DNA from 2 places in the Vibrio orientalis CIP 102891 genome. Region 2 is predicted to be linked to the other one. Evidence: riboswitches for the same ligand, from Rfam matches in the RefSeq annotation. Region 2 holds a riboswitch; the other holds the start of a gene.
What was found. Region 2 has a riboswitch for lysine ahead of lysC (lysine-sensitive aspartokinase 3). Riboswitches for the same ligand answer to the same signal wherever they lie in the genome.
Positions count from the first base shown of each region.

Region 1: linked by a shared signal. The riboswitch ahead of VIA_RS13195 (Na+/H+ antiporter NhaC family protein) and the one ahead of lysC (lysine-sensitive aspartokinase 3) in region 2 are both predicted to bind lysine.

Region 1 covers NZ_ACZV01000005.1:581,028-596,527, forward strand. The annotation lists gene VIA_RS13185 (inosine/guanosine kinase) at 1-178, shown strand, start outside; gene VIA_RS13190 (H-NS family histone-like protein) at 290-697, opposite strand; lysine riboswitch at 1,265-1,447, shown strand; gene VIA_RS13195 (Na+/H+ antiporter NhaC family protein) at 1,562-3,163, shown strand; His leader region at 3,340-3,476, shown strand; gene hisG (ATP phosphoribosyltransferase) at 3,531-4,427, shown strand; gene hisD (histidinol dehydrogenase) at 4,433-5,728, shown strand; gene hisC (histidinol-phosphate transaminase) at 5,740-6,780, shown strand; gene hisB (bifunctional histidinol-phosphatase/imidazoleglycerol-phosphate dehydratase HisB) at 6,841-7,914, shown strand; gene hisH (imidazole glycerol phosphate synthase subunit HisH) at 7,927-8,541, shown strand; gene hisA (1-(5-phosphoribosyl)-5-[(5-phosphoribosylamino)methylideneamino]imidazole-4-carboxamide isomerase) at 8,570-9,307, shown strand; gene hisF (imidazole glycerol phosphate synthase subunit HisF) at 9,289-10,062, shown strand; gene hisIE (bifunctional phosphoribosyl-AMP cyclohydrolase/phosphoribosyl-ATP diphosphatase HisIE) at 10,059-10,694, shown strand; gene VIA_RS13240 (putative manganese transporter) at 10,775-11,980, opposite strand; gene VIA_RS13245 (manganese-dependent inorganic pyrophosphatase) at 12,285-13,190, shown strand; gene VIA_RS13250 (DUF2750 domain-containing protein) at 13,259-13,636, shown strand; gene VIA_RS13255 (DUF2927 domain-containing protein) at 13,687-14,475, opposite strand; gene VIA_RS13260 (peptide ABC transporter ATP-binding protein) at 14,483-15,268, opposite strand; gene VIA_RS13265 (peptide ABC transporter ATP-binding protein) at 15,265-15,500, opposite strand, start outside.
Region 2 covers NZ_ACZV01000005.1:2,191,777-2,207,276, reverse strand. The annotation lists gene thiP (thiamine/thiamine pyrophosphate ABC transporter permease ThiP) at 1-1,115, shown strand, start outside; gene thiQ (thiamine ABC transporter ATP-binding protein) at 1,099-1,803, shown strand; gene yjgA (ribosome biogenesis factor YjgA) at 1,910-2,437, opposite strand; gene pmbA (metalloprotease PmbA) at 2,545-3,888, shown strand; gene lysC (lysine-sensitive aspartokinase 3) at 4,073-5,425, opposite strand; lysine riboswitch at 5,540-5,716, opposite strand; gene VIA_RS20700 (pyridoxal-phosphate-dependent aminotransferase family protein) at 5,940-7,061, shown strand; gene VIA_RS20695 (PglL family O-oligosaccharyltransferase) at 7,107-8,879, opposite strand; gene uvrA (excinuclease ABC subunit UvrA) at 8,947-11,769, opposite strand; gene galU (UTP--glucose-1-phosphate uridylyltransferase GalU) at 11,901-12,776, opposite strand; gene VIA_RS20680 (LuxR C-terminal-related transcriptional regulator) at 12,890-13,537, opposite strand; gene VIA_RS20675 (single-stranded DNA-binding protein) at 13,819-14,355, shown strand; gene csrD (RNase E specificity factor CsrD) at 14,519-15,500, shown strand, end outside.

The DNA.
Region 1 (15,500 bases), 1.6 Mb from region 2:
GAATGTGCCGAATTCAAGCAAGCATGCTCACACTTACCTAACTTATTCTTCTTTCTCTCAGGTATGTAAATACTCAAACCGAGCAAGTTATGAAGTATTGGTACAGCACTCACCGCGTTTATCTCGCGGATTGCCTGAGCGAGAAGATAGCTTAGAAGAAGCGTACTGGGAACGTTAATTCAATAACGTCACATTAATTAAAGCCTCACTTTTGTGGGGCTTTTCTGAGTTTATAGGTAATAAAAAAGCGCCATATAGGCGCTTTTATTATCAATACTGATTATTACGATTAGATTAGGAAATCTTCTAGAGATTTACCCGCATCTAACTGTTCTTGGATTGATGAAGGCGTACGACCTTGACCTGTCCAAGTTTTTTCATCGCCAGCTGCATCTACATATTTGTATTTTGCTGGGCGAGGAGCACGTTTAGATTTTGTCTTAGCTTTTGATTCGCCAGATAAAGCTGAAATCAATGCTTCAACATCGATACCATCTTTAGAAATCTGCTCTGCGATTGCAGCAAGCTTAGCTTCTTGCTCTGCTGCTGCAGCGCGGTCTGCTTCTTCAGATTCTTTACGCTCACTAACTACAGTAGTTAGTTTATCTAAAGCTTCTTCTAGTTGCTCTAAAGTTAGTTCACGTGAAAATGCACGTAGACTACGAATGTTTAATAGTGTCTTTGTTAGTTCCGACATTTATTCATCTCTTCATATATAAGTTGCCGATATAGGAATAATAAACGCTAGAATAAAATAATACAATCTAAGAAATAGAATTAAATAAACTATTTTCTAACTGTTTAAATATTTGGACACAGTAATTTAAATAGAATTTTTATTTAAGAGCCGAGCGGGGCGTTTTAGTTGCACTTTGTTACTTTAGTTTCATATAAATCGTGATCAATATTTATTAAATGCTCTTAACTTATATGGCTAACAATATGCTTTGTACGGTTATTGTTACTTCAATAAGTTGTGGTGAGTGGCATACTTTGTACAGACCTAGTAAAGCAGGTATTGATATCATTATATGGAATGATATTCGATGTGGAAGGCCGAGTAGCAATACATTCTTTTTAAGCACTAGGATGACTATTCATTGGTAGTGGAAGCTTAAGCATGAGTGACTAGCAATAACTTTAACAATAAAAATGGAATGATATGTTGAAATGGTAACCGAGATAAGTACAATGGGCGGAACCTAATGCGTAGTGTTGGTTAAATTGTTGTTAAAATGATTTTGCAATAGTTTAAAATTCCATCGCTCGCGGTAGAGGCGCGGAATAAATAAGTAATGTTTACTGGGGTGATGCCAATGAGTAAGCAGGAAAGGGTATTTCGCCGAAGTGAATGTTCATATCAAAGGCGTTCGCTGGGGTTACACTCGAAAGGGGTAACACTGCCATAGTCTATAATTTTGTAAAACTATGGAGCGCTACTGTAGGGCTGGGATAAGCAATCGCTTTCCCGTCGCTTCTTTTCGCTTATTTGTTAGGAAATGAGTTCCTTCAATGAGTCTGCAGTAGATCTCTAACCATTTATTACTGGTTTTTGAAGATCATGAATTTAATTGATTTTGCATCATCTCCTTTGTCTCTATTGCCGCCGATTGTGGCTTTGAGTCTTGCTATCCTTACACGCCGTGTACTTGTTTCACTGGGTGTTGGTATTGTTCTTGGCGCTATTTTATTGAATGACTACTCATTCGGTAGCGCTCTTGGCTACGTCGCTTCAACGGTATCGAGCGTATTTGTTGAAGATGGCGGCATCAACACTTGGAATATGAGTATTGTTGGCTTCCTATTACTACTTGGTATGATGACCGCGCTGCTGACACTATCAGGTGGTACACGTGCATTCGCTGAGTGGGCCCAAACACGAGTTAAGAGCAAGCGAGGTTCTAAACTTCTGGCTGCTTTTCTCGGCGTGTTCATCTTTGTCGATGATTATTTTAATAGCCTTGCAGTAGGTGCGATCTCACGCCCTGTTACTGACCGTTTTTATGTCTCACGTGCTAAGCTGGCTTACATCCTAGATTCTACTGCTGCACCTATGTGTGTGATCATGCCGGCTTCAAGCTGGGGGGCATACATCATGACGATTATTGGTGGCATCTTAGTTTCTCATGGCATCACTGAGTATTCAGCTCTAGGTGCTTACGTTCGTCTTATTCCAATGAACTTCTACGCTATCTTTGCATTGCTAATGGTTTTTGCTGTCGCATGGTTCGGTCTAGACATTGGTAAAATGCGCGAGCATGAAATCGCGGCATCGCGTGGTCATGGGTTTGCCAAAGAGCAAGCTGATGACTCAGAAGAAGCCCATGAGCTAAATGAAGAGCTTGATATTCAAGAAAGCGAAGGCGGTAAGGTATCTGATCTTATTTTACCTATCGTATTCCTAATCATCGCGACAATTGCTTCTATGATGTACACCGGTGGTCAAGCTCTGGCTGCTGACGGCATTGAATTTAATATGCTAGGGGCGTTTGAGAATACCGATGTAGGTACATCGTTAATCTACGGTGGCCTTGTTGGTTTAGCTTTCGCACTGTTTACTGTGCTTAAGCAAGGTATTGCCGCAACAGAGATTACGCGTACCCTTTGGATTGGCGCAAAGTCGATGTTTGGCGCAATCTTGATCTTAGTCTTTGCTTGGACGATTGGTTCTGTTATCGGTGATATGAACACAGGTAAATACCTATCGACACTTGCTCAAGGCAACATCAACCCACATTGGCTTCCTGTTATCTTGTTCCTATTGTCTGGTCTTATGGCGTTCTCAACGGGTACTTCATGGGGTACGTTCGGTATCATGTTGCCAATCGCCGGTGACATGGCAGGAGCGACAGATTTAGCGCTGATGTTACCTATGTTGAGTGCGGTTCTAGCTGGTTCAGTATTTGGTGACCACTGCTCACCAATTTCAGACACAACGATCCTCTCTTCAACGGGTGCACGTTGTAACCACATTGATCACGTATCGACGCAGTTACCTTACGCGCTTTCTGTGGCTGCCGTTTCTTGTATCGGTTTCATTACGTTGGGTATGACGGCATCAATCGGTATGTCATTAGCGGCATCAACCGCTGCCTTTATTGCGGTCTGTGTGCTGCTTTCAGTACTATCAAAGTCAAAAATGGCGAGCTGTCAGAACGCATAATGACAGCATATAAATAGTCATGTTAAAGGGAGCCTCGGCTCCCTTTTTATTTGTATATGACAAAATGAAAAAAGTTTAAATAAATGGTTGAAAAATGTTTACAGCTTGGTTAGTGTGGATATCAACAAAGCGAAACAGAAGAGCTTATTAAGTATGCGTAAATTAGTCATGAATATTCATCACCACCATCACCCAGTCTAGTCTTTCGGGAGATGCACGCATACCCGGGAGACAGGAAACTCCCGGAGGCTAAAATCGCAAACTACAAGATTTAGAACCCTCGGGAGATACACTCTTCCGAGGGTTTTTTAGTTTTACAGTTTTTAAAAAGTTTACGAATTACAAAATCTTGCACAGGGATACAGCAATGCAAACACAACGCCTAAGAATCGCAATTCAAAAGAAAGGTCGCCTAAGCAAAGAGTGTCAAACTCTACTTAAAAAGTGCGGCGTGAAATTCAATATCATGGGTGAGCGTCTGGTAGTGCACTCACTAAATATGCCAATCGACCTTCTGCTTGTTCGTGATGACGATATTCCAGGTTTAATTATGGATGGCGTGGTTGACCTCGGCTTCATCGGTGAAAACGAACTGGAAGAAGTACGCTTGGACCGCAAAGCGTTAGGCGAGCCATGCGACTTTGTTCAATTGCGCCGTTTAGACTTTGGTGGTTGTCGTCTTTCAATCGCGCTTGATAAAGATGAGCAGTACAACGGTCCGCAAGATCTTGCTGGTAAGCGCATTGCAACAACTTACCCACAGCTACTGAAAGCGTATATGGATGAGCAAGGTGTGCCATTCTCGACGTGTATGCTAACCGGCTCTGTAGAAGTTGCGCCGCGTGCCGGTCTTGCTGATGCGATTGCCGATCTTGTTTCAACAGGTGCAACGCTTGAAGCTAATGGGCTGAAAGAAGCGGAAATCATCTTCAAATCGAAAGCGACGCTTATTCAACGTACCGGTGAGTTTGATGCCGATAAAACGGCGCTAATCGAGAAGCTACTGACTCGTATGCAAGGGGTCCAGCAAGCGAAAGAATCTAAGTACATCATGCTGCACGCTCCAACAGATAAACTAGAGCAAATTAAGTCACTGCTGCCAGGTGCCGAAGACCCAACAGTACTGCCGCTGTCATCAGATAAAGACAAAGTTGCGGTACACCTAGTGAGTACTGAAAACTTGTTCTGGGAGACAATGGAACAGCTTAAAGAGCTCGGTGCAAGTTCAATTCTGGTTCTTCCAATCGAAAAAATGATGGGGTAGTCGCGATGAGAACAGTCGTTTGGCAATCATTAAGTGAGACGCAGCAAGATTCGATTCTTGAACGTCCAGCGATCACAGAAGGCGCAAACATTACCGCGGCGGTTTCTGAAGTTATCGCTAAAGTACGTAACGAAGGCGATGCGGCCCTTCAAGAGTTAACTGAAAAATTTGATGGTGTAAAACCTGCGTCTATTCGCGTATCAGGGCAAGAAGTCGATGAGGCATGCGACCGCTTATCAGACAAGATGAAGCAAGCGTTAGAGCAAGCTTATGCCAACATCGCTAAGTTTCACAAGGCGCAAAAACCGCAGCCAATTAAGGTCGAAACGCAGCCGGGTGTAGTGTGTGAGCAAGTGACCCGCCCAATTCAAAAAGTAGGTTTATACATTCCTGGTGGCAGTGCGCCGCTTCCGTCGACGGTATTGATGCTAGGCGTTCCAGCTAAAATTGCAGGCTGTCGCAAGGTTGTATTGTGTTCGCCGCCGCCGATCGCCGATGAAATCCTTTATGTCGCAAAACTGTGTGGCATTGATGAAGTGTACAATATAGGTGGTGGCCAAGCGGTGGCTGCAATGGCCTACGGGACAGAGTCTGTCTCTAAGGTCGATAAGATCTTTGGTCCGGGTAACGCTTATGTGACCGAAGCGAAGCGTCAAGTGAGCAATGATTTCCGCGGTGCAGCGATTGATATGCCAGCGGGCCCTTCAGAAGTTCTTGTTCTGGCTGATGATACAGCCGATGCGGACTTTATTGCGGCTGACCTACTTAGCCAAGCGGAACACGGCCCAGATTCACAAGTGGTACTGGTAACACCTTCTCCAGTGATTGCCGATCAGGTTACCGATGCGGTTCAACGTCAGCTGAAAGAGCTTTCGCGTGCTGATATCGCCGAGAAAGCGCTCGCGTCAAGCTTAATCATTATTTCTGAATCACTGACACAAGCGGTGTCTATCTCGAATTACTACGGTCCAGAGCACTTGATTGTGCAGACCAAGAACCCACGTGAGCTATTACCTTTGTTAGATAACGCAGGTTCAATCTTCTTAGGCGATTGGTCTCCAGAATCTGCAGGCGATTATGCGTCAGGTACGAACCACGTACTGCCGACTTACGGTTATACGCGTACTTACTCAAGCCTTGGTCTTGCTGATTTTTCGAAGCGCATGACAGTGCAAGAGTTGAGTGCTGAAGGTCTGAAGATTCTAGCGCCAACGGTTGTGACTATGGCTGAAGCTGAAGGTTTAGATGCACACAAACGCGCAGTGACAATTCGCGTTGAAAAGTTAGCGTCGAAAGCATAAGGAAGTTTGAGATGGAAAAGCTAGCACGTAAACAAGTTCAAAATTTAACGCCTTATCTTTCAGCAAGACGTATCGGTGGCACGGGTGATGTTTGGTTGAATGCCAATGAATCTCCATTCGACAATGAGTATAAAACCGACTTTTCGCGTTTGAATCGTTACAGCGAGTGTCAGCCAAAAGAGTTAATTGAAGCATACGCAGCATACGCAGGTGTAAAACCAGAACAAACGCTAACTTCACGTGGTGCCGATGAAGGTATTGAACTGCTTATCCGTGCATTTTGTGAGCCGGGTGAAGATGCGATTCTGTATTGCCCACCGACTTACGGGATGTACTCAATCAGTGCAGAAACCATTGGTGTAGAGCGTAAGACAGTCCCTTTAACCGCAGATTGGCAGCTTGACCTTGAGGGTATCGAGCAAAACCTAGATGGCGTGAAGCTCGTCTTTGTTTGTAGCCCAAACAACCCAACGGGTAACTTAGTTAAGCGTGAAGACATTGTCTCTCTGCTTGAGATGACTAAAGACAAAGCGATTGTCGTGATGGATGAAGCGTATATCGATTTTTGTCCGGAAGCGTCAACCGTTGACTTGCTAGCAGAGTATCCAAATCTAGCGATTTTACGTACGCTTTCAAAAGCATTTGCCTTGGCCGGTCTCCGTTGTGGTTTCACTCTAGCAAACGAAGAACTCATCAATGTACTGCTTAAGGTGATTGCGCCATATCCAGTGCCAATCCCAGTGGCTGAGATTGCGACGCAAGCCTTGTCAGAAGCAGGCTTAGCTCGAGCTAAATACCAAGTGCTAGACCTTAATGCCAATCGTGCTTATCTCCAAGTCGGTTTGTCGATGATTACAGGCCTTGAAATATTTGAAGGTTGGGGTAACTACCTGTTGGTTAAATTCCCAGACGGTGACGCAGTATTTAAAGCGGCTTGGGACAGTGGAATCATTCTGCGTAACTCGCCAATCGACAATTGTGTTCGCATCAGCATTGGTAGCCGAGATGAGTGTGAAAAAACACTTGGCTTTATTCGAAATTATTACAACTAACGATTTATTGGCTCCTGTCCTTTGCAAGAGCCATCCAATTTTAGAAATAAGGAAGTTCGTGTGAGCAAGCAACAAAAAACCCTATTTATTGACCGAGATGGCACCCTTATTGTTGAGCCGCCGGTTGATTTTCAAGTGGACCGCTTAGATAAGCTAAAACTAGAGCCGTTCGTAATTCCAAGTTTGCTATCACTGCAAGATGCTGGCTACCGTCTAGTGATGGTGACCAACCAAGATGGTCTAGGTACTGATAGCTACCCGCAAGACGAATTTGATGCGCCACACAACATGATGATGGAGATCTTTGAGTCGCAAGGGGTCAAATTTGATGATGTGCTTATCTGTCCTCATTTTGAAGAAGATAACTGTTCATGCCGTAAACCCAAGCTAGGTATGGTTAAAGAGTATCTGCAAGGTGGCAAAGTCGATTTCCAAAACTCAGTGGTCATTGGCGACCGAGCAACTGATCTTCAGCTTGCTGAAAATATGGCGATTCAAGGGATTCAATACAACCCTGAAACCATGGGGTGGAAACAAATCCTAAAAGATCTCACGGTAAAAGCGCGCGTTGCTGAGGTAGTTCGCACCACTAAAGAAACGGATATCAAAGTCAAAGTTAACCTAGATGAGCAGGGCGGCAATCAAATCTCAACAGGACTTGGTTTCTTTGACCACATGCTAGATCAAATTGCGACACACGGTGGCTTCCAGATGGTATGTAACGTCGAAGGCGATCTGCACATCGATGACCACCACACCATTGAAGACACCGCGTTGGCACTTGGCCAAGCACTGAAAGATGCACTCGGTGATAAACGTGGAATCGGTCGTTTTGGTTTTAGCTTGCCAATGGATGAGTGTTTAGCTCAGTGTGCGCTGGATCTTTCAGGTCGTCCTTACCTTAAATTTGATGCAGAGTTCAGCCGTGAGCAAGTTGGTGACTTGTCGACAGAGATGGTCGTTCACTTCTTCCGCTCACTGACAGATACCTTAGCGTGTACGCTACACCTATCTTCTGCTGGCGATAATGATCACCACATCATTGAGTCTCTTTTTAAAGCGTTTGGTCGTACATTACGCCAAGCGATTAAAGTAGAAGGCAACGAACTACCAAGTAGTAAAGGCGTACTCTAGGAAGGGCAGGTTATGACTGATCAAAAAGTAGTGATTATTGATACGGGTTGCGCCAATGTCTCTTCAGTAAAGTTTGCTATCGAGCGTCTTGGTTATGCCGTCACGATTTCAAAACAGCCAGATGTTGTTCTTGCTGCAGATAAGCTATTTTTGCCTGGTGTAGGCACTGCCAGTGAGGCGATGAAAAACCTCCAACAGCGCGATTTAATTGAACTAGTGAAACAAGTAGAAAAACCGCTGCTTGGCATTTGTCTGGGTATGCAGTTACTTGGCAAAGTGTCGCAAGAGAAAGGGCAGAAAGCGAATGAACTTGTCGAATGCCTTGGCCTATGTGAAGGCGAAGTAAAGTTGCTTGAAACCGGTGTTCTTCCTTTGCCGCACATGGGTTGGAATACCGTTAAGTCGACGCCTGAACATCCGTTGTTTAAAGACATTGAAGAGGGCGAGTACTTCTACTTCGTACACAGCTTCGGTATGCCCGTTGGTGACTACACCATTGCTCAATGTGAATATGGCAAACCATTTACAGCAGCCGTTCAGAGTGGCAACTACTACGGGGTGCAATTTCACCCAGAACGTTCATCAAAAGCTGGCTCAAAGCTTATCCAGAACTTTTTAGAGCTGTAATTTTAAAGAATCAAAGGGAAGTAATTCAGTGATTATTCCAGCATTAGATTTAATTGAAGGTCAAGTAGTGCGCCTATATCAAGGTGATTACGGACAAGTAACCGAATACAAAGTTGATCCAGCAGAGCAGTTTAATCTCTACCACCAAGCGGGCGCAGGTTGGTTGCACTTAGTTGACCTAACTGGGGCTAAAGATACCACCGCTCGCCAGCTAGACTTGATTGCTAAGCTGCTAGCTAGCACTCCTGCCAATATTCAAATAGGTGGGGGCGTGCGCAGCGAACAAGATGTTGTGGATCTTCTGGAAGCGGGCGCGCAGCGCGTTGTCGTCGGCTCTACAGCGGTCAAACAGCCAGAGCTCGTCAAAGGCTGGATGGAGAAATATGGCGCCGAAAAAATTGTTTTAGCGCTCGACATCAATATTGATGAAAGTGGCACTCGTAAAGTGGCGATTTCAGGATGGCAAGAAGACTCTGGTGTAACGATTGAAGCCTTGATTAATGACTACCTAACTGTTGGTCTTAAACACGTGCTTTGTACCGATATTTCTCGTGACGGTACACTGGAAGGTTCGAACGTGGAACTCTACGTTGACCTATGTAAGCAGTATCCTCAGGTTCAGTTTCAATCCTCAGGTGGCATCGGTTCATTAGCCGACATTGAAGCGCTAAAAGGTAGCGGTGTTGCGGGGGTTATTGTTGGCCGAGCGCTACTGGATGGCAAATTTACAGCAGAGGAGGCGTTTGCATGCTGGCAAAGCGAATAATCCCCTGTCTTGATGTACGTGATGGACAAGTTGTAAAAGGCGTTCAATTTCGCAACCATGAAATCATTGGCGATATTGTCCCTCTGGCTCAGCGTTACGCTGAAGAAGGGGCGGATGAGTTGGTGTTTTATGATATTACCGCGTCGAGCGATGGCCGCGTTGTCGACAAGAGCTGGGTCCAACGTGTTGCTGAGGTGATCGACATTCCTTTTTGTGTCGCTGGTGGTATTAAGTCAGCAGAAGATGCCGCACGAATTTTAGAGTTTGGTGCTGACAAAGTGTCTATAAACTCCCCTGCGCTCGCGAACCCTGAGCTCATTACCCAGCTTGCTGATAAGTTTGGTGTGCAATGTATTGTCGTCGGTATCGACTCTTACTTTGATAAAGAGACCGGTAAATATCAGGTTTACCAATTTACCGGTGACGAAGCGCGCACCAAAGCAACCAAGTGGGAAACTCGAGATTGGGTGCAAGAAGTACAAAAGCGTGGCGCGGGTGAAATCGTTTTGAACATGATGAACCAAGATGGTGTGCGTAACGGTTACGACTTGGAGCAGCTTAATATGGTTCGTGAAGTGTGTAATGTGCCGCTAATCGCGTCAGGTGGCGCGGGTGCAATGGAGCACTTTGCTGAGGCTTATAAGCAAACTAATGTTGATGGAGCGCTTGCGGCTTCGGTATTCCACAAGCAAGTCATTAATATTGGGGAACTTAAGCAGTATTTAAAACAACAAGGTGTAGAGGTGCGTCTATGAGTTTTGCAGCGACAGAAGTAAATACGCTAGCTGAACGTATTGATTGGGACAAAGTGGATGGCCTTGTACCTGCAATTGTTCAAGATTTTCAATCAAGCCAAGTGTTGATGATGGGGTACATGAACCAAGATGCGTTGGCAAAAACGGGGGAAACGGGTCAAGTCACGTTTTTCTCTCGTACTAAAGAACGCCTTTGGACTAAGGGCGAAACTTCTGGGAACGTACTTCAGCTAAAGAACATTGCACTCGATTGTGATAACGACACTTTGCTGGTTAAGGTCAACCCGATTGGGCCTACTTGTCACAAAGGGACCACGACATGCTGGGACGGAGACCCTCAAGAAGAGAGCCAAATGGTGTGGCTTCATCAACTTGAGCAGTTACTGGCTACCCGCAAGGACGCCGACCCAGAATCTTCTTATACTGCACACCTATATTCACGTGGCACCAAGCGTATTTCGCAAAAAGTGGGCGAAGAAGGCGTTGAAGTCGCGCTTGCGGCGACGTCGGGCGATAAGGCGGAGTTAGTCTGTGAATCAGCAGATTTGATTTATCACCTGATGGTTCTTCTTCAAGACCAAGGCCTATCAATGAATGACGTGGTGAATAAGCTTAAAGAGCGACACAAATAGTTCACCACTCTATGCCAATGAAAAAGCGCCCTTATCGAAGGGCGCTTTTTGTTTTTAAACCTAGCCATAGGTTATTAGTGTTATATTTCGAATAAGAAGTAATAGCCATATCCAACGATAAAGGCAGGGATTGCGGAATAAACCGTCGCCACAAGGGCGGCTTTAGGCGCTAGAGCAATCGCGGGGAACAATGCGTCACCATCATTGGAGATTGCATTAGCCAATTGAGCAGACAATGGAGCTGCACCTGAGATGTACAAACTCGTCACAAGGATCTGAGGGCCACACCCAGGCAGTAAACCGACAGCCAAACCCATCAGAGGCATCCAAACTCCCCAGCCAGAGAAAGTCGTTGCAAGGTCAATATGACCAAAGAATGTGATGAGCTCAAAAGCCATAAAAGCGAGAATAACCCAAGCAGTGACAAAGTTTGTATCTTGCGCCGCTTTTTGTATTGGGTGGGAAGAAACTTGCTTAGTATCTTCAGCAACAGTCGATTCGTAGTCTTTAATCTCTTTGGTTAATGACCAAAGCAGCATGCTGACAATAATGAGCACCGCCCCAATCCACTCAATCGTCATTTTAGGTAGCTGCAGGAGTTGATTAATATCGACTTGGAATGAGCCAAGAGCAGCGATAACTGTCGCTGGAACAAGTAACCATTTCCAAAACGCACCTTGAAGATTGATTGCTTTTTGTTCGATGTTACTTGTTTCGCCTTTACTGCAGGCTAAACGCTCCGTAAGTGCTGATACTTGAGGGCGCAAAAAATCATCGCAGTGAATCGCATTGACTACCCACCCTGAAAGCGCGCCAACAAACACACCAAGAGCTACAATAGCTAATCCAATATCAGGTTTGCTTGCAAGCAATAAGAAAGCGGCATCGCCCATGGTGGAGGTTAAGACCGCCACAATCGCACCAAAACCAACGCGCCCACTGACAAACTGTGTGGTGACGATGATCGCACCGCCACAACCGGGTAGTGCACCTAACAAAGCAGCAAAAAAAACTTGGTGGTCACGGGAGGTTCGGTAGAGGTTCGCGATACGATTCTCTTTGTTAATAAAGCCAGAGACGTAGTGATAGAGTGCTAGGGTGAATGCGACATAACTCGACACTGCCCAAAAGGCATCAGATAAGGTATTTACGGTCACTTCGCGCGTGACACCACTAGCCACAAGAGCAATCAGTGAGATAGGTAAAATCAGGCGCTTATACGCAGGTCGAAACTGGGTCACGGATAACCAGCTAGGCAATGTTTGAGAAAGTCGTAAAGAATCCATAGCTAACACAATGTGAATGCGAATTATTATCAATATATGCTAATGAGAATTATTTGCAATAAATAATTTTTACGAGTGCTAACTGTGCAGGTTTGCTTACGCTGTGATGGCGGACATGAACCACGAAATTGACGGGTTAGTGCTAAACTTATAGAGAGAATAGATCGCATTGTTAAGGTCTGTCATGCCTTATACCGAAATATTCTTTTTCAATCCGATGACAAATTATCAAAATCAGGTAAAATGTCGGGTTTGTGAGTAATAGCCCTCTGTTGGGTAGAAATATAGTCAGATAGGAAAAAAGATGATTCTAGTAGTAGGTCACAAGAACCCTGATAGCGATAGTATCTGTAGTGCACTAGTAGCAACCGAACTACTAAAAGCACGTGGCGGTGAAGCTATGCCAATTCGCCAAGGTGAAATCAACCGTGAAACTCAGCACATTCTAGAAGTCGCGGGTGCAGAAGTTCCTGAACTACGTACTTCAGTAGCTGGTGAAAAAATCTGGCTAGTAGACTACTCAGATCTTGCGCAAGCACCAGACGATGTAGCTGAAGCTGAAATCCTAGGTATTGTTGACCACCACCGTCTAGGTGATGTGATGACTGTTAACCCAATGGAAGCTTGGATCTGGCCTGTTGGTTGTACTAACACTGTACTATTCAACATGTTCAAGATTGAAGGTCATGCAATCACTCCTCAGATCGCTAAACTAATGATGTCAGCTATCCTATCTGACACAGTTGGTTTCGCATCACCAACATGTACTCAGAAAGATAAAGACGCAGTTCAAGAACTAGCCGCTATCGCTGACGTATGTGATGTAGATGCATTCATTAAAGATCTTTTGATTGCTAAGACAAACATTGAAGGCCTATCAGCAGCTGAGCTTGTTGAGAAAGACCTGAAAGGTTACCCGTTCAATGGCCGTGATGTGGTTGTTGGTCAGGTTGAGCTTGCAACTCTAGAGCAAGTAGATGACATGATCGATGCGCTAGAAGCCGATCTTGAGCGTCGTTGCGCTGAGCAAGGTCTAGCATTTGCAGCAGTGATGCTAACCGATATCACTACCGCTCAAACTCGTCTACTTTACAAAGGTGAGTGGGCAGAGAAGCTGGTTAAGCATGAAGAAAACGGCATGCTAATGATGGAAAACACTCTAAGCCGTAAGAAGCAAGGCTGGCCTTGGCTTCAAACTGAACTGGCTTAATTTCCATAGCTCAATGAATTTTAAACGCCCATGGCTCAGCCGTGGGCGTTTTATTTGGAGGATACAAAATGTCACTATCTCAAGATCAGTTAGAGTCGGTTAACAAAATGCGCCCTGACGAGCGTTTTAACTACTGCGTAAAAGAAATTGCTCAGCATCGTAAAGTATGGATTCTTACAGACGAACATGGCTGCGTGATGCTCAACACTGAAGATGAAGATTGCGTTCCAGTATGGCCACACGAAGAGTTTGCGGCTCAGTGGGCGACTGGAGAGTGGGAGCACTGTAAAGCAGAAGCAATCTCAACCGCTAAGTGGTTCAGTCGTTGGACCCACGGTTTGGAAGAGGATGAACTGTCGGTAGTTGTGTTCCCAAATGATAACGAAGAAGGTGTGGTACTTTACCCTGACGAGTTTGAATTTGAATTGAAAAAACGCACTAAATAGCCGTATGTTTAGTTTGTGATGCCCCATAGTTGGGCATCACTTAACCTCATTCAGTAGCCAATTAACTGAAATAACTCGCCGCTTTTGGCAACAGAGACAGCTTTGTTTAGCGTGCCATCTTGCTGATAGCGTTTAAGTAAGCGTTTGATGATAGGGGTAACTTCTCGCTCTGTCATTCCAACCTTGAGCTCTGGCTCATAGAGCAGTTTTAGCAGTACCACATCAAGAGGTGAGAGTAGATCCTCTGGTGTATTATCATTAAAAATTGAAGGGAAAGCACTGTCAGAGTCGTTAGGTAAACCAAGAGTTTGGGTTATCTCTTCCACCACACAAGCGATCAGCTTTCCATGTATTCTTGCGCGGTCAACGGGTATGACGATCGAAGCTGAGTCAATCGCACTGTTACTGCCTATTCGATAGCCTGCTTTACAAATTGCATCTCTGACATGTTTAAGAGATGACTTTCCCATCTCTCGTTCAATATCTTTTTCCCATTTCGCGTCATTGGTATAGATCCACACAATGTTGGCCTCTTTTCTTGACGAGACGCGTTTGATTGATAGACCTGTAATGGCGCTTAGATGTCTAAGGTGAGCATTGGTCAGTTGGTCATGAAGGTCTTGATCGCCAACGTCATGCTTGACCCAAACTCGGAGCGGCTTTTGCCACTTAACAAGCGGCTTTTGGCCTGAAGAGTATTCGTTTCTTAACGCGACATCGATAAAGGCTCGAGCGACAAAGTCAGGCTCAAGCCAAGTTTGCTGTGAAGAATAAGCAAATCCTGAAGTGGTAAAGAAAACGGAGAATAACCCTAGTATTACGGTCGCTGTCCTTAGCATGTTTCTCCTATTTAAAGCACGTCGCCTTATTAAAATGACTTTCAACCAGTCGCTGAGTAATTGGGTGCTCAGGAGATGAGAGAACTTGGTGTGTTTCACCGCTTTCAACAACGACGCCTTCATGCATCACCATTATTTTATCGGTGATATGTTTTACCACCCCGATATGCTGTGATACATAAACAAAAGATACGCCCATTTCTTCTTGAAGCTCTAGAAATAGGTTGATGATCTGTGAGCGCATCGCCATGTCTAAGCCGTTCAGTGCTTCATCAGCAACAATCACCGATGGCTGAAGAATTAAAGCCCTAGCGAGACATACACGCTGTTTTTGACCAGTTGCTAGCATTTGCGGATAGAAGTAGGCGTGCTCCGGCAGTAAGCCAACACGAAGCAATGTCTCTTTTACACGTTTAATACGTGCTTCAGGTGACATGCTGGTGTTTCGCTTTAGTGGGCCTTCTAAGATGCGACCAATTTGAATGCGCGGATTCAAAGAAGTATTTGGATCTTGGAAGATCATCCGGATTAATTTACAGCGTGTTGAGTAATCTTCATGCTCTAATAGCTCGCCATTTACGCGAATCTCACCTGAAGTCGGTTCAACCACACCAGAGAGCATACGAGCGAGTGTCGACTTGCCGGAACCGTTTTGGCCGATAAAGCCAATGGTTTGTCCCGCCTCAAGGCTAAAGCTGACCGGTTTAACCGCTTCTTGAACTTTCTTACGAAACAGACCAGAACGAGTGATAAACGACTTAGAAAGATCGGTTACTTCTAATAGCGCGCTCATACTTTTTTCTTCTCCCGCTCTTTAGGCGAATGGTTCAATGGGAAGTGACAAGCAAATTTATGGTTCTTAATACGACGAGTCATTGGTATTTCTACACATTGGCGCTGAGCATACGGGCAGCGCGGACCAAGTCGGCAACCAATCGGTAGGTGCTGAAGTGGTGGGATGGTGCCTGGTAAGGATTGAAGTTTCTCCTTGTGAGGGATCCAATCACTAAAATCAGGCATCGCCT
Region 2 (15,500 bases):
TATGTGCCCATCTAGGGATGGGGCACTGGGATAAATTCCGCTGGGTTGAATGGCCTCGCTTACGTCAGCAACTGCCCCACGTGAGTGGTTTGGTGTTTATGCTGTGTTTTACCAGTTTTGCGACTGTGATGGCATTAGGCGGTGGACCAAAGTCGACCACCATCGAGCTAGCGATCTACCAAGCGATTAAGTTTGACTTCGATTTACAAGCAGGGGCACTGCTGGCTATTTGGCAAATGGCGTTATGTGGTGTGATGGCTCTAAGTATTCAAAGACTTGCTAAGCCTGTCTCGGTCACGAGCGGCAGCCAAGCACATGCTCTTTTTCTGTCTAAAGATGGCGTGCTCTCGAAGTGTTGGGACTGGAGCTGGATTATCGTTGCAGTAATGTTGGTCGTACCGCCATTGCTGATGGTGGTGCTGAGTGGCGTCAACAAAGAAGTGATTAATGTCTTAACCGATGCGCGCTTTTGGTCTGCTCTCTGGGCGTCAATTAAAGTTGCGACACTGGCGAGTACCATCGCGCTATCTGCTGGGGTAGCGATTCTAATCACCAGTCGTAGACTGCGTCTAAATGATAGAGCAAAACGAGCCGATCACATTGAGCTGCTTGGAACGATTATTTTAGTTACCCCAGGCCTAGTGATTTCGACCGGACTGTTTCTACTGCTGCGATCGTTTACTGATGTGTTTAGCCTTGCTTTCATTGTGGTGGTTGCGGTCAATGCCTTGATGGGGCTGCCTTATGTGATTAAAACCTTGTCCCAGCCTATGCTGCATGTAGAGCAGCAATATCAGTATGTGTGTGCGAGTTTAGGTATGAGAGGCTGGCAACGGTTTAAAGTGGTGGAGTGGAAGGCACTAAGAAAGCCACTAGCGCATGCATTTGCCATCAGTTTTATGTTTGCTATCGGGGATTTGAGTGCGGTCGCGCTATTTGGTAGCCAAGAATTTCGTACCTTGCCCTTGTACCTTTTCCAGCTATTAGGTAGCTATCAGATGGAAGCCGCGGCAGTGGTATCAGTCACATTATTACTATTAAGTGTCGGGTGTTTCACCTTGATTGAAACGCTATTCAAAGTAAATAAAAAGGTCAAGCATGCTAACACTGAGTAACGTCGATTATTATTATCACAATGAGCTGTTTCACTTTGACGTGTCGGTTGAGCAGGGCTCGATTGTTGCCTTGATGGGGCCAAGTGGAGCCGGGAAGTCTACCTTGCTTGCCTTGGTGGCTGGATTTATAGAACCCGCAACAGGTTCAATTTGCGTAGAGCATACAGAAATTGTTGGCTTAGAACCTCATCAACGACCTTTTGCGATGCTGTTTCAAGAACACAATCTATTTGCCCACCTCACAGTACGACAGAATATTGGTTTGGGGCTGCACCCGGGCCTTAAGCTGAGCTGTGATCAGCAACAGCAAGTGGAGCTGGCGGCTACTCAAGTCGGAGTTGATGAGTATCTGGACCGATTGCCAGAGCAATTATCAGGTGGTCAGCGTCAGCGAGTGGCCTTAGCACGCTGTTTTGTTCAGCCCCATGCGATTTGGCTGTTGGACGAACCTTTCTCGGCGCTAGACCCTATTTTGCGTGAAGAGATGCTCTCTTTGGTCGCTAAGTTAGCCAAAGAAAGAAATATCACGGTACTTATGGTGACGCACCATATTAGTGATGCGAGAGCGATAGGCTCGGACTTTATCTTCGTTGCCAATGGTCAGGTTGAAGCGGCCGGAGAGATCAGCCAATTGTCATCCACTCATGCCAATCAGAGCTTGAGTGAATTTGTCAGAGCGGGTGAATGATCTAGGGAACGAATATTCGGTCATTCCTTAAAAGGAAGAATGACCAGCCAATTTACTGCAAATAAAAAGGGCTGGCATTTTCATGCCAATCCTTCATCTTTCGAGCTTATTGCTCTTCTTCGTTTAGTGCTTTTAGCACTTGGAAGATCTCACGAAACGCTTTTGCAGGTTTGCCTGACGCTTTCTCTTTCGCTGCTTGACGAGCAAGTTGACGTAGACGCTGACGATCGGCGCTAGGGAATTGCTCCATAACGTCTACGATTGCACTGTCACCCTCTTCAACGACACGGTCACGCAACACTTCAAGCTTATGCAGCTCTGCTGTTGCTTGAGAGTGTTTGTTACGTACTTTGTCTAATGCCGCTTGCAGAGGTTCTATCTCTTCAAAGCGCATCAGCTTACCAATGTACTGAAGCTGACGACGACGCGCTTCGTTTTTAAAGCGTTGCGCGTCTTTGATCGCTTCTGCTAAGTCTTCGCTTAAAGGAAATTTTTCTAGCACAGACGGCTTCAGGCTTGCGAGTTCTTCACCAAGCTTTTGTAGCTCTTCCATGTCGCGTTTCAATTCGGTCTTACTGACCCAAATGATCTCTTCTTCCTCTTCCCATGGCGCTTTTTGATTCTTACGTGCCATATTTCTGCCTTATTTGAACATCTATTTCTCTATTTTAACAAGAATCGTGGGGAGAAAGCGAAATTCTTGTTATTCTAATGGCAATTGATCTTAAGAAATAAGCAAATATGGACGTAAGACAGCAAGTGGCTCAACAGCGTGTTGAGTTGGAAAGCGCAGTAGCAAAAGCGTTAGAGATGGCCGCAGCGAAATCGGATGCGGCAGAAGTTGCCATCAGCAAGTCAACTGGCTTAAGCGTTTCAACCCGTATGTGCGAGGTAGAAAACGTTGAGTTTAACAGTGATGGCGCATTAGGTATCACGGTATACCGTAATCAACGTAAAGGCAGCGCTTCAACATCAGACTTGAGTGAAAAGGCAATCCAACAAACGGTACTTGCTGCTCTCGATATTGCTCAGTATACCTCTGAAGATCCATACGCAGGCCCTGCACCTAAAGAAATGATGGTGCAAGAGATCCCTGATTTAGATTTATTCCATCCAGATACGCCAGATCCTGATTATGCTGCTCAAGTAGCGATTGCGGCTGAACAACAAGCCCTATCGTACAGCGACAAGATTAAGCAAAGTGACGGTGCAAGCTATGACAGCCACTATGGATTAAAAGTGTACGGCAACAGTCATGGTTTGCTAGCAAGCTATGCCTCAAGTCGCCATAGCACCAGCTGTTGTGTCATTGGCCAAGGTGCCAATGGTGAAATGGAGCGAGACTACAGCTACACGGTAGCTCGTCATAAAGATGACCTATGGACACCTGAATTAGTTGGCCAGAAAGCCGCGGAAAAGACTGTGAGTCGCTTGGATGCACAGAAACTGAAAACCGGCAAATACCCAGTGATGTTTGCCGCTGACGTAGCTACAGGTTTACTCGGCCACTTAGTCATGGCGATCAGTGGTGGTAACCTTTACCGTAAGTCGTCATTCCTATTAGATCACCTTGGTAAGCAAGTGCTACCTGAATGGTTCAACGTATCAGAGCGTCCACATGTGCTACGTGGTTTAGCATCAAGCCCATTTGATAGCGAAGGTGTGTTTACTCAAGACCGCGAAATTATTACCGATGGTGTTCTGGCAACTTACCTGCTGACAAGCTACGCGGCACGTAAGATGGACATGACTCCAACAGGCCATGCTGGTGGTATCCACAACTGGTTTGTTAAGTCGACTGGTCAGGACTTCGACCAGATGCTCAAAGAGCTAGGCACAGGCCTACTGGTAACAGAAGTGATGGGCCAAGGCGTTAATATTGTTACTGGTGATTACTCTCGTGGCGCGGCTGGTTTTTGGGTTGAGAATGGTGAAATCCAATACCCAGTTTCTGAGATCACGATTGCTAGCAATCTAAAAGAGATGTTTAACCAGATTGTTGCGGTCGGTAACGATGTAGAGACGCGCTCGCAGATTCAAACGGGTTCTATCTTGCTAGAATCAATGAAAGTGGCTGGCGAGTAACGGCGAACACGCTTTTTGTACCGATTACTTGTCATTGAATAGACTGATGAAGGATGAGTAGGGAATCTTAGAGAGTTTCGTTACTTGCTTTAAGAGATCCCCAACTCGCTCGTCCCTCGCTCTCGGGAATGACAACAAAAAAAGGGTTGATGCTTTCACATCAACCCTTTTTTTATTCTTTTCTCTACTTTTCAAACAATTCCGTATGTAGTTTCTGAATCGCTTGCTTCGAGACTGATTCATGGACTAAGAAACACAGGTTGTGCGGACTTGCACCGTAACAAATCATACGTAGGTTGAAGTCTTCTAATGTGCCAAACACTTGCTTCGCATAACCTTTGCTTTCGCTCATATTGTTACCGATTAGGGCAACCAGACAGAGGTTGTGTTCCACTTCAACAGTACATAACTCTTCAAGCTCTAGGCGCGCGGCTTCAGGGAGTTGCGGCGCTCCGCCAGAGGTGTCTGTTTGATCGAGTGTGAGTGAGACACTGATTTCTGAAGTGGTGATCAAGTCTACCGAGACTTTATGCTTAGCTAAGATTTCAAACACTTTGGCCAAGAAACCATACGCGTGGAACATTTGGGCGCTGCGCAGTGTCACCATGGTTTGGTTGCAGCGTAGGGCGAGCGCACGGAATAGCGGTGAGCTTTCAACTTGGTGACGAATCCAAGTGCCGCCTTTCTCTGGCTGCTTTGAAGAGCCAACAAAGACAGGGATATCATGACGCAGTGCAGGCAGTAATGTCGATGGGTGAAGAATCTTAGCGCCAAAGTTCGCCATCTCTGATGCTTCGCTAAAGCTGATTTCTGCAATTGGCGAAGCTTTAGCGGCAATGCGAGGGTCGGTGGTATAGATACCCGGAACATCTGTCCAAATCTCTAAGCCTGATGCTTCCACTGCTTCGGCAATTAATGCCGCGCTGTAGTCACTACCACCACGACCTAATGTCGTGGTATTGCCTTGTTCATCCGAACCGATAAAGCCTTGGGTAATCACAACATGCGCTTGGCACAGTGGTATTAAGTTTTGCTGAGCGAGTGCGCTGATATCGTCTAAAAGTGGCTCGGCTTTGCCAAAGTTGCTATCAGTACGCAGCACATCTCGGATGTCGAATCGAACCGCTTTGATACCACGCTCTTTCATTAGCTGTGTTAGTAAATGGGTCGACATCAGTTCGCCACACGCAACAAGGTGATCGGTCAGTTTGTGACTTGATTGAATAGAGGCGGCTTCAGCAAGGCTTGCCACTGTATCGAGAATAGTTGACACTTCACTCGCGGCTTGGGCTGCATCTTCTAGCTGGTTTAGAACGGCTTGGTGGATCTCTGCCAGTTTGGCTAGAACTTCACTGCGACGAGTTTGATCTTGTACACCATTAGCCAGTTCAACCAGTAAGTTGGTCACTCCAGAACAAGCACTACTGACTACGAGTTTGGTATTTGGGTTGCTTTCAATAATAGCGGCACAACGGCTCATTGCTTCAAAATTCGCAACACTTGTTCCACCAAATTTAGCTACATTAAAACTGCTCACAGCGTTTTCTCCCACGACTTCCTGAAAATATATAATTTGGTAGCTATACCAACATCCAATGTTTTACTTTGATGAAGAGAGTTGAGCGAAAGAGAGGTGTTTATTTGAATGGTATACCTCAGAAGCTCATCATCAGACTGGGCTGATGACAGTCGTAGGGATTCAACCCTAACAACCGATAGACGTAAGCCACAACTTTTATCTACCTCGGCACTACTCCCCCTCAATATGCTGTATTGGATTTGCGGTTCCACAACATATCTACCTGGGCAGTGCTCCTCTTCTGCAAAATAATTTGCTATGCGGCATAAATATTCACCACATACTCAGCATTGAACGTTTTTCTGTGACTCATGTCAACGGGAATTTGTAACTTTATCGTATTTATAAATTAACAAACTTGTGACACTGGTTTGACCTCAAGACTTTGGGCTAATTGCTGGTGGGGGAAATATGCATTAATGTGGGTAAGCAAAATAAATAGAATGAAAAAGTTATTCAAAAGGAGCTGCCAATGACGATTCAAAGTTTTATTCCCCCACACCGAATTTTAATGGGGCCGGGGCCTTCCGATATTTCCCCTCAAGTACTACAAGCTTTGAGTCGTCCAACTGTTGGCCACTTAGACCCATTGTTTGTTGGCATGATGGACGAGCTTAAATCGCTACTTAAATACGCTTTTCAAACCGAAAATGAATTTACTATTGCCGTGTCAGCGCCGGGCAGCGCTGGAATGGAAACCTGTTTTGTTAACCTGATTGAACCGGGTGAAAAAGTTATTGTGTGTCGCAATGGCGTGTTTGGTGAACGAATGCGTGAAAATGTGGTACGTGCTGGCGGGATTGCCGAGGTGGTTGATGATGAATGGGGAACCCCCGTATCAGTGGCTAAAGTTGAGCAAGCGCTGAAAGATAACCCTGACGCGAAAGTGCTTGCCTTTGTCCATGCAGAAACATCTACGGGCGCTTGCAGTGATGCTGAGGCACTTGGCAAGCTTGCGAAGCAATATGGTGTGCTAACTATTGTTGATGCAGTAACGTCATTGGGTGGAGTGCCACTGAAAGTCGATGAGTGGCAATTGGACGCGGTTTATTCTGGCAGTCAAAAATGTTTGTCTTGTGTTCCTGGTTTATCGCCAGTGACGTTTTCTCCTGCCGCTATTGAGAAAATTCAGTCTCGTACTACACCAGTGCAGAGTTGGTTCCTCGACCAAAGTTTAGTCCTAGGTTATTGGAGCGGTGAAGGTAAACGTAGCTACCACCACACAGCACCAGTAAATAGCTTGTATGCGCTGCATGAATCGCTGTTGATTCTAAAAAATGAAGGACTTGAGAATGCTTGGCAACGTCATCGTGATATGCATGAGAAACTCAAACAAGGTTTGGCAAAGCTAGGTTTTGAATTTGTCGTTGAAGAGAGCTCGCGCTTACCTCAACTGAATGCGATTTATATTCCTCAAGGTATTGATGACGCTAAGGTACGTAACCACCTACTTAATACTTATAACTTAGAAATTGGTGCAGGATTGGGTGCGCTAGCGGGTAAAGCTTGGCGCATCGGCTTAATGGGCTACGGTGCTCGCGCTGAAAATGTTGCGTTATGTTTACGCGCACTGGAAGAGTCTCTTGCTCAATAGCGTTATGGGACTGAAGTAATAAAGGCGACCAATGGTCGCCTTTATTTATTTTTGCTCTTGCTCGTTTTGAGCCTTTAACGCATCAACATTAGGTGGAATATAGAACACCTGCGAAAAGTCTCGCTCAGGGAAGAGAAATTGTGCTTCGCGTCGAATCTGTTCCGCTTTGACTGTTTCGCCCAGTCCCTGATAAGCCAAGATCAAATTATTGTAAAAAGCCGGACGAGGCTTATCTTTGATGATGTCCAAAGACCAATCGATATAAGGCTGAATAAATTTGGCCTCTTGTTGGTGCAAGCCAATATTGAGGTAGGTGCTGAAGATATCCCAATCAAATCTGTCCTGCCAAACGATCGGATTAGTCACTTGCTCCAATAGTTCTGGGTTCTTAGGTTGTGAGCGTTCAAATTGGGTTAACACGTAATTGGTATGTAGCGTGGTGAGCATAAAGAAGCTAACAAGGATTGGAATCACCAAGCTGAATACGCGCAACAGTGTTTGCGAGACAAAGCTCAATGATATCTGTCGGTAAGACGTTGCCCTTTGATCAACCCAATAGAGCAAGATAACGAAAGTAATCCAGTGGATAGCAGAGTGATAAAAGGGGTACTCAAGTTGGCTATGCAGTACGATCGGTACAAACAGAGCAAACAAAGCCAAACGCGTCCCTCGTGTGGTCTGAACGATGCGGACTAAAACCAGAGTTGCAGCAAGTAGTATTGCAAGTATGGGTATCAGACCTCCCTCGACGCCCCAATAGAGCAGTTCATTATGTGGGTGATCCATCGCTGCAAGCCCTGGCTTATAGCGTTCATTGAGTTGATGCTGACGAGCTGTGTAGACGATATATTCCGGTTCGAAACGACCGTAGCCATAACCAGTAAATGGTTTTTCGATCAGCATGTCGAGAGCCTGAGGGAAGGTATATTGTCTTGGGCTCTCCAAGTTCGTCCGTTGTGAGGCGAGTGAAGGATCTGAAGCAATCATATTAGTGCTCAGTCCAATAGCGATGCCTGCAACCACGGCCAGCGACCAACCAAAGAAACGTTTTTTGGTCGCAAATTTGTAGATGTAAGGCAGTAACAATCCTACTGAGAGCACTCCGGCTAACCAACCTGTGCGAGAAGCTAAAAAGATTAACAGCGGAATGGTTGCCACTGGCATCAGATAAAGTAGAGCGACTTCACTGACTTTGCGCTGATACTTTGTCGGGTGGCGTGTCAGTAGATAACCAGATAGCGCAAGGCCTGTTGCCAAAAAGCTTGCCATCACATTGGGCTGTTGGAAAATGCCATAAGGACGATTGCTGACGGTATTGTAACCGAAGATATTGCCCGGCTCTAAAACAAAGAATTGTGCCCAGCCAAAGAGTGCTTCAATGAATACCGCGATAGTGATAAACCATAACAAGCGCTGTTTTTGTTTATTACTAAAACGAAATTGCTGCAAAATAACGAACAGTAGGTAGCCGCTCCAAAGAGCGAGGAGTTTTCCGGTCGATAGAGAAGGGGCTGCATTGTGATAGATAACGGGTATGGTCAGCATCACACAGTTGATAAACAAGCCGACGGTAAGTTTGTTATACCTGAATTTACCCAGAGTACCGAACTGGTACAGACCGATAGCGATCGTGAAACTTAGTGCAAGCCAAGTGGTTGAATTAAACGCAAGAGCGAGACCGGAACCACCTGGGTTAGGCATAAAAAAGTGCATTGCTAGCAAGTAAACAATGCCTATAGAAACTAAGAATGGCTTAATCAAAGGTGGCTTTGCTGCTCTGAATTCTAGTTCCGTTCCTGCTACATGAGTAGTCGCCATAAATTACAACACCTTAAAAAAACAGACCAGTGGATCTGCACTGGTCTGTTTATCTTACAATTATTTGCTATTTTAACATAGGCTTGAGGAACCGAGCGGTATGCGACCCTTTGACTTGGGCCACATCTTCTGGTGTGCCAGTTGCAACTATTTCCCCTCCGCCTTGACCGCCTTCTGGTCCAAGGTCGACGATCCAATCGGCAGTTTTGATCACATCTAGATTATGTTCGATCACGACAACGGTATTGCCGTGGTCACGTAAGCGATGTAACACGGTTAACAACTGTTGGATATCATGGAAGTGCAGACCTGTGGTCGGTTCATCGAGGATATACAAGGTTTTTCCTGTATCACGCTTAGACAGCTCTCGGGCCAGTTTGACACGCTGAGCTTCACCACCAGACAAGGTGGTTGCCGCTTGGCCCAAGCGAATGTACGACAGGCCGACATCCATCAGAGTTTGCAGTTTACGAGCAATCACAGGAACCGGATCGAAGAACTCACGAGCATCTTCAACGGTCATCTCTAGAACTTCATCAATGGTTCTGCCTTTGTAACGCACTTCGAGTGTTTCTCGGTTGTAGCGCTTGCCTTTACACACATCACAAGGGACGTAAACATCGGGTAAAAAGTGCATTTCAACTTTAATCACACCGTCACCCTGACACGCTTCACAGCGGCCACCACGCACGTTAAAGCTAAATCGGCCCGGTTTATAACCACGTGAACGAGATTCTTGTGTACCAGCAAACAACTCGCGAATTGGCGTAAAAATGCCAGTATAAGTCGCAGGGTTTGAACGTGGTGTACGACCAATTGGGCTTTGGTCGATGTCGATGACTTTGTCGAAATGCTCAAGACCTTTGATCTTTTTGTAAGGTGCTGGAGTTGCGGTGGTTGCTCCATTTAACTGAGTGTGAGCGATTTTGAAGAAAGTATCGTTAATCAGTGTTGATTTTCCTGAGCCAGAGACGCCGGTAATACAGCTAAACAAGCCAACAGGGATCTCTAGGGTGACATCTTTTAAGTTGTTGCCGGTTGCCCCGATAAGTTCGACAACCTTCTTCTTATCTTTAGGAGTGCGGCACTCCGGTATCGCAATCTCTTTCTTACCGCTGAGGTATTGACCTGTTAATGAGTTAGGGCTGGCAATGATCTGATCCATGGTGCCTTCTGCAACGATATTACCGCCGTGTACACCAGCCCCTGGGCCAATATCAATCACATGGTCAGCCATACGGATAGCATCTTCATCATGCTCTACGACAAGTACAGTATTGCCCAGGTCGCGCAAATGGGTCAGTGTTTTCAGCAAGCGCTCATTGTCACGTTGATGCAGGCCAATTGACGGCTCATCAAGAACGTACATCACGCCGACGAGACCGGCGCCAATTTGGCTAGCCAGTCGAATACGTTGCGCTTCACCGCCGGAGAGCGTTTCAGCACTGCGGGATAAGTTGAGGTAGTTAAGTCCGACATTTACTAGGAATTGCAGTCGGTCATTTATCTCTTTCATTACCTTTTCGGCAATTTGAGCGCGCTGACCTTCAAGTTTGAGTGTGGCAAAAAAGCCCAGAGCATCAGCGATACTCAGCTCAACGATTTGAGGTAGCGTGGTATCGCCGATAAAGACGTTACGCGCTTCCAAGCGAAGTCGGCTACCGTCACAGCTAGAACAGGTTTTGGTTGAAATGTACTTGGCTAAATCCTCACGAACAGCGTTAGATTCTGTATCTCGGTAACGGCGTTCGAGCGTATTGAGGATGCCTTCAAACGGGTGTCGTTTAACACGAATATCACCGCGGTCATTAATATACTTAAATTCAACCTCTGTTCGGCCTGAACCAGTAAGTATGATGTCACGAGTCTTTTTCGGCAGCGATTTAAAAGGCGCGTTGAGGTCGAAGCCAAAGTGCTCGGCTAGTGAGGAAAGCATCTGAAAGTAGTAATAGTTCTTTTGATCCCAACCGCGTATAGCACCTTCCGCCAAGCTTAATGCATCGTCGGCGATCACTCGCTCAGGATCAAAGTATTGCTGCACCCCTAAACCATCACAAGTGCCGCAAGCCCCTGCAGGGTTATTGAATGAAAACAAACGCGGCTCTAACTCTTGCATACTATAGCCACATAATGGGCAGGCAAAATTAGCAGAGAATATGATTTCCTCGCCTTCACCATCCATCGGCGCAACAACGGCAATACCACCCGATAGTTCGAGTGTGGTTTCAAAAGATTCGGCTAAACGCTGTTGAAGGTCACTACGAACTTTAAAGCGATCGACCACCACTTCGATGGTGTGCTTCTTATGTAGCTCAAGAGTTGGTGGATCAGAAAGATCGCATGTTTCACCATCAATGCGAGCGCGAATAAATCCTTGTGCTGCTAGGTTTTCGAGCGTTTTAACATGCTCACCTTTGCGCTCTTTGACGATAGGAGCTAATAGCATCATCTTTGAGCCTTCTGGTAGCTCTAAAACCTTATCAACCATTTGAGAAATGGTTTGCGCGGCAAGTGGCGTGTGATGCTCTGGACAACGAGGTTCACCGACTCGAGCGTATAACAAACGCAAGTAGTCGTAGACTTCGGTAATGGTACCGACGGTTGAACGAGGGTTATGCGATGTTGATTTTTGCTCGATAGAGATTGCCGGAGATAAGCCTTCAATATGATCAACATCAGGCTTTTCCATCAGTGATAAAAACTGACGAGCGTAGGCAGAAAGTGACTCAACGTAGCGACGTTGGCCCTCTGCATAGAGAGTATCGAATGCTAAGGAAGATTTTCCTGAACCAGATAAACCTGTAATAACGGTAAGCTTATCGCGAGGGATAGTTAAATTTATATTTTTCAGGTTGTGGGTTCGGGCGCCACGGACTTCTATCTGATCCATTCTCGTCACTCTATGCAAAAACAAGTGGGCTAAGTATTACATAGAGTGACAAATGTGCAAAGAAATACTGGATAAAAAAACAGTAAAGGCGACTGTGTTAGTCGCCTTTTATATATGCACACTATTTGCAGTTAAGCTTGTTCTTTAGTGGTTTGTTGCTTGTCTAATTCAGATTTTTTGGTGTCTTTTAGGTATAAGTTTTCGAAGCAGTAATTGGTTGCTTCAATGTAACCTTCTACGCTACCACAGTCGAAACGTTGACCTTTAAATTTGTAGGCCAGAACACAGCCTGCCTTTGCCTGTTTCAGTAGTGCATCCGTGATCTGAATCTCACCACCTTTACCCGGTTCGGTTTTTTCGATCAGTTCAAAAATATCTGGAGTTAGGATATAACGACCAATAATCGCTAAATTGCTTGGCGCTGTTCCAGGCTCTGGCTTTTCTACCATGTCGTCAACGCGATAGATGTCGTCTTTGATCATTTCACCCGAAATGACACCGTACTTGTGTGTTTCATCAGCAGGTACTTCTTGTACTGCAACAATTGAGCAGCGGAACTGTTTAAACAGCGCCACCATTTGCGCTAATACGCCCTCTTGCTCATTGACACATAGGTCATCCGCAAGCACTACGGCAAACGGTTCGTCACCGATCAGCTCTTTACCGGTTAAGATCGCATGGCCTAAACCTTTCATTTCACGCTGACGAATATAAGTGAAGTTAGCAGTATCAATGATGTCACGGATATCAACCAGTAGTTCTTCTTTATTGGTGCCGCTGATCTGATGCTCAAGTTCATAGTTTTTATCAAAGTGATCCATGATCGAATGCTTGCCACGGCCGGTAACAATACACATACCATCCATACCAGCTTGAATCGCTTCTTCAACGCCGTACTCGATCAATGGTTTGTTGACGACTGGCATCATCTCTTTTGGCATTGACTTTGTTGCTGGTAGGAAGCGAGTACCGTAGCCTGCTGCTGGGAAAAGGCACTTTTTGATCATGATAAAACCTTAACTTTCTTTATATTTTTGAACTGGCGCAACCATACCATGATTTGCATGAATAGATAATGAATACGCCAATTCTGAAGTCAAAAATGTGTCATGTTAATCAGTTAAGGGCGCATATGCTGCTTTGCCCATGCGGCCGCTTGAACGCGATTCTTGACCGATAGCTTTTTAAATATCTTCTGTAGGTGAGACTTCACGGTGAACTCACTGATAAACATATCTTCGGCGATTTGAATATTCGAAGAACCTACCATTAGACAGCGTAGGATCTGTATTTCACGAGTGGTTAGGTCCACAGTCGCTGGTGAGGTATGCGTATCGACAACATTGCGATAATGGAACAGTAATTGTGATGCAACTTTTCTTGGTAACCAGTTCTCGCCATTAATGATCTCTTCACAGCCTTTTGCGATAAGGTCGATCTTATCACTCTGATAGAACAGCCCTTTGAGATGGCCAAAAGAGAGCAGCTCATCCGTGGTCAGGCGATGACTGACATTAAAGACGATGGTTTCAAACGATTTATTAGCCAGTGGTAGGTCGCGTAACTGGCTTTTAATTTTTGTATAGTCGTGGTGGTCTATCATTAATATTCGGTGTTTGTGTTGTTGCATTGCCAACAATAAGTCGTCGGCGACCATCCGTGGGATAGCTATATCAATGTGTTGTTCAATCTGATCGATAACAGGGTGAGTGGTGTTGGTGTCTTCGCCCAAAAAGTAAAGGGTTCTGCTGTAAATGTTCTTAGCCATAATTTCCTCGCATGCTGACGTTTTATATTTTTTGATAGGGTGGAGCATGCGGCACTAGAGTGCGAATTTTGGTGTGCTCTTTGCGTTTAATTTCATATTTGAAAGTAATTTATCGATTACTCAGACCAGATAAACCTTGAACGCCCTCTAAAAATTGGCGCGGAGCAATGTTGTTGTGGAAGGCAAATGGACATTGTTGGTAGGAAGATTTGTACCAAACGGAAAGCGTGTTATCCTATTGCGCTATTTCTACATCAATACCTATTTGGACGGAGCGAAACATGGCTAGCCGTGGAGTTAACAAAGTTATTTTAGTCGGAAATCTGGGTTCTGACCCAGAAATACGTTACATGCCGAGCGGCGGTGCTGTGGCAAACATCACTATCGCAACGTCTGAGTCATGGCGTGACAAAGCAACGGGCGAGCAGCGTGAAAAAACAGAATGGCACCGTGTGGCTCTGTTTGGCAAGCTGGCTGAAGTTGCAGGCGAATACCTACGCAAAGGTTCGCAAGTATACGTTGAAGGTCAATTGCAAACACGTAAGTGGCAAGATCAAAGTGGTCAAGACCGCTACACAACAGAAGTGGTCGTGCAAGGCTTTAACGGCGTAATGCAAATGCTAGGTGGCCGCGCTCAAGGTGGCGCTCCAGCGCAAGGCATGGGTCAGTCTCAGCCACAGCAAGGTGGTTGGGGACAACCTCAGCAGCCAATGCAGCACCAACCTGCTCAACAACAGCAACCACAGTCTCAGCCGCAGAAAGCTCAGCCTCAATACAATGAGCCGCCTATGGATTTTGATGACGACATCCCATTCTAAGTGTCTGTTATTGAAAAAAAGCCGCGCATGTCGCGGCTTTTTTATATATTGGCTAAGATAAACCTCAATAAGTTATAGGTTTTACTTATTAGGTAGTATATTTGTTCTATATGGGCAGCCATCCTGACAACAAGTTTCTGCGGTAGAAAAAGGATTTTCATTGATGAGGTATACCCCTACCTTAAAGTTAAGTACGCGTTTGGTTGCGTTTGTAACGGTCATCGTTATTAGTGCCATGTTTATCCTATTCTTGGGAGGTACTTTATCCTTTAAACGTTTGGGGCAAGAGTATCTCGATCACTCTTTGCAAGGGATTGTCGACGTTGTTGATAAAGAGATGGAAGATCCAGATGCTGCTTATTCTATGCAGCGTTGGATGCCCAAAATGCTGCAAGCCTCCAATATCGTAGAGATGGAACTGCTCTCATCTTATGGCGTGATTTATCGCTTTAAAGATACTTCGTCTAAAGTTGATGCTGCTCTTTTATATCAAGCCGAATACATACTTGAGCGTAATGATGGCTACAGTATTCGCTTCAAAGCGGTGCCGCCTTATATCGGATATGGATATTCCATGCAGGCCTTGTGGTCAATCACACTTGCCGTTGCGTTAATCGTATTTTGCTTGATGCAAGGTTTGAAGTGGCTGAAAGAACAGCTACTTGGCTCCGAGTTGCTTGAAGAGCGTGGTCGAATGATATTGGCTGGTCGCGTCGAGGAATACGCTCAAGGGGATCTTCGAGAGTGGCCTTATACCGCAAGTGAAGCACTTGATCGGTTAATTGAAGAGTTACAAGATGCCCGTCAAGAGCGCAGTCGATTTGATACCTTTATTCGAACCCAAACTTTCTTAGACCAACTGACAGGGACGGCAAATCGGATTCTATTTGATAGTAAATTAGAGTCAGCACTTTCAGAGCATGGCTCGCAAGGTGGTGTGCTGCTGCTGCGAATTAATGATTGGGATGATGTCGAAGAGGAGCAGGGTAAGCAGATTGCGAATGACTTCTTAGTGCAAGTCGGAGAGGGGCTCAATAATGTTATTCAGCGCTATCCCGATGTCATCTTATCTCGCTACTTCAGCTCAGATTTTGCGATTTTTGCCCCGAACTTATCAAGTAAAGACGTCTCAAATATCGCTACGC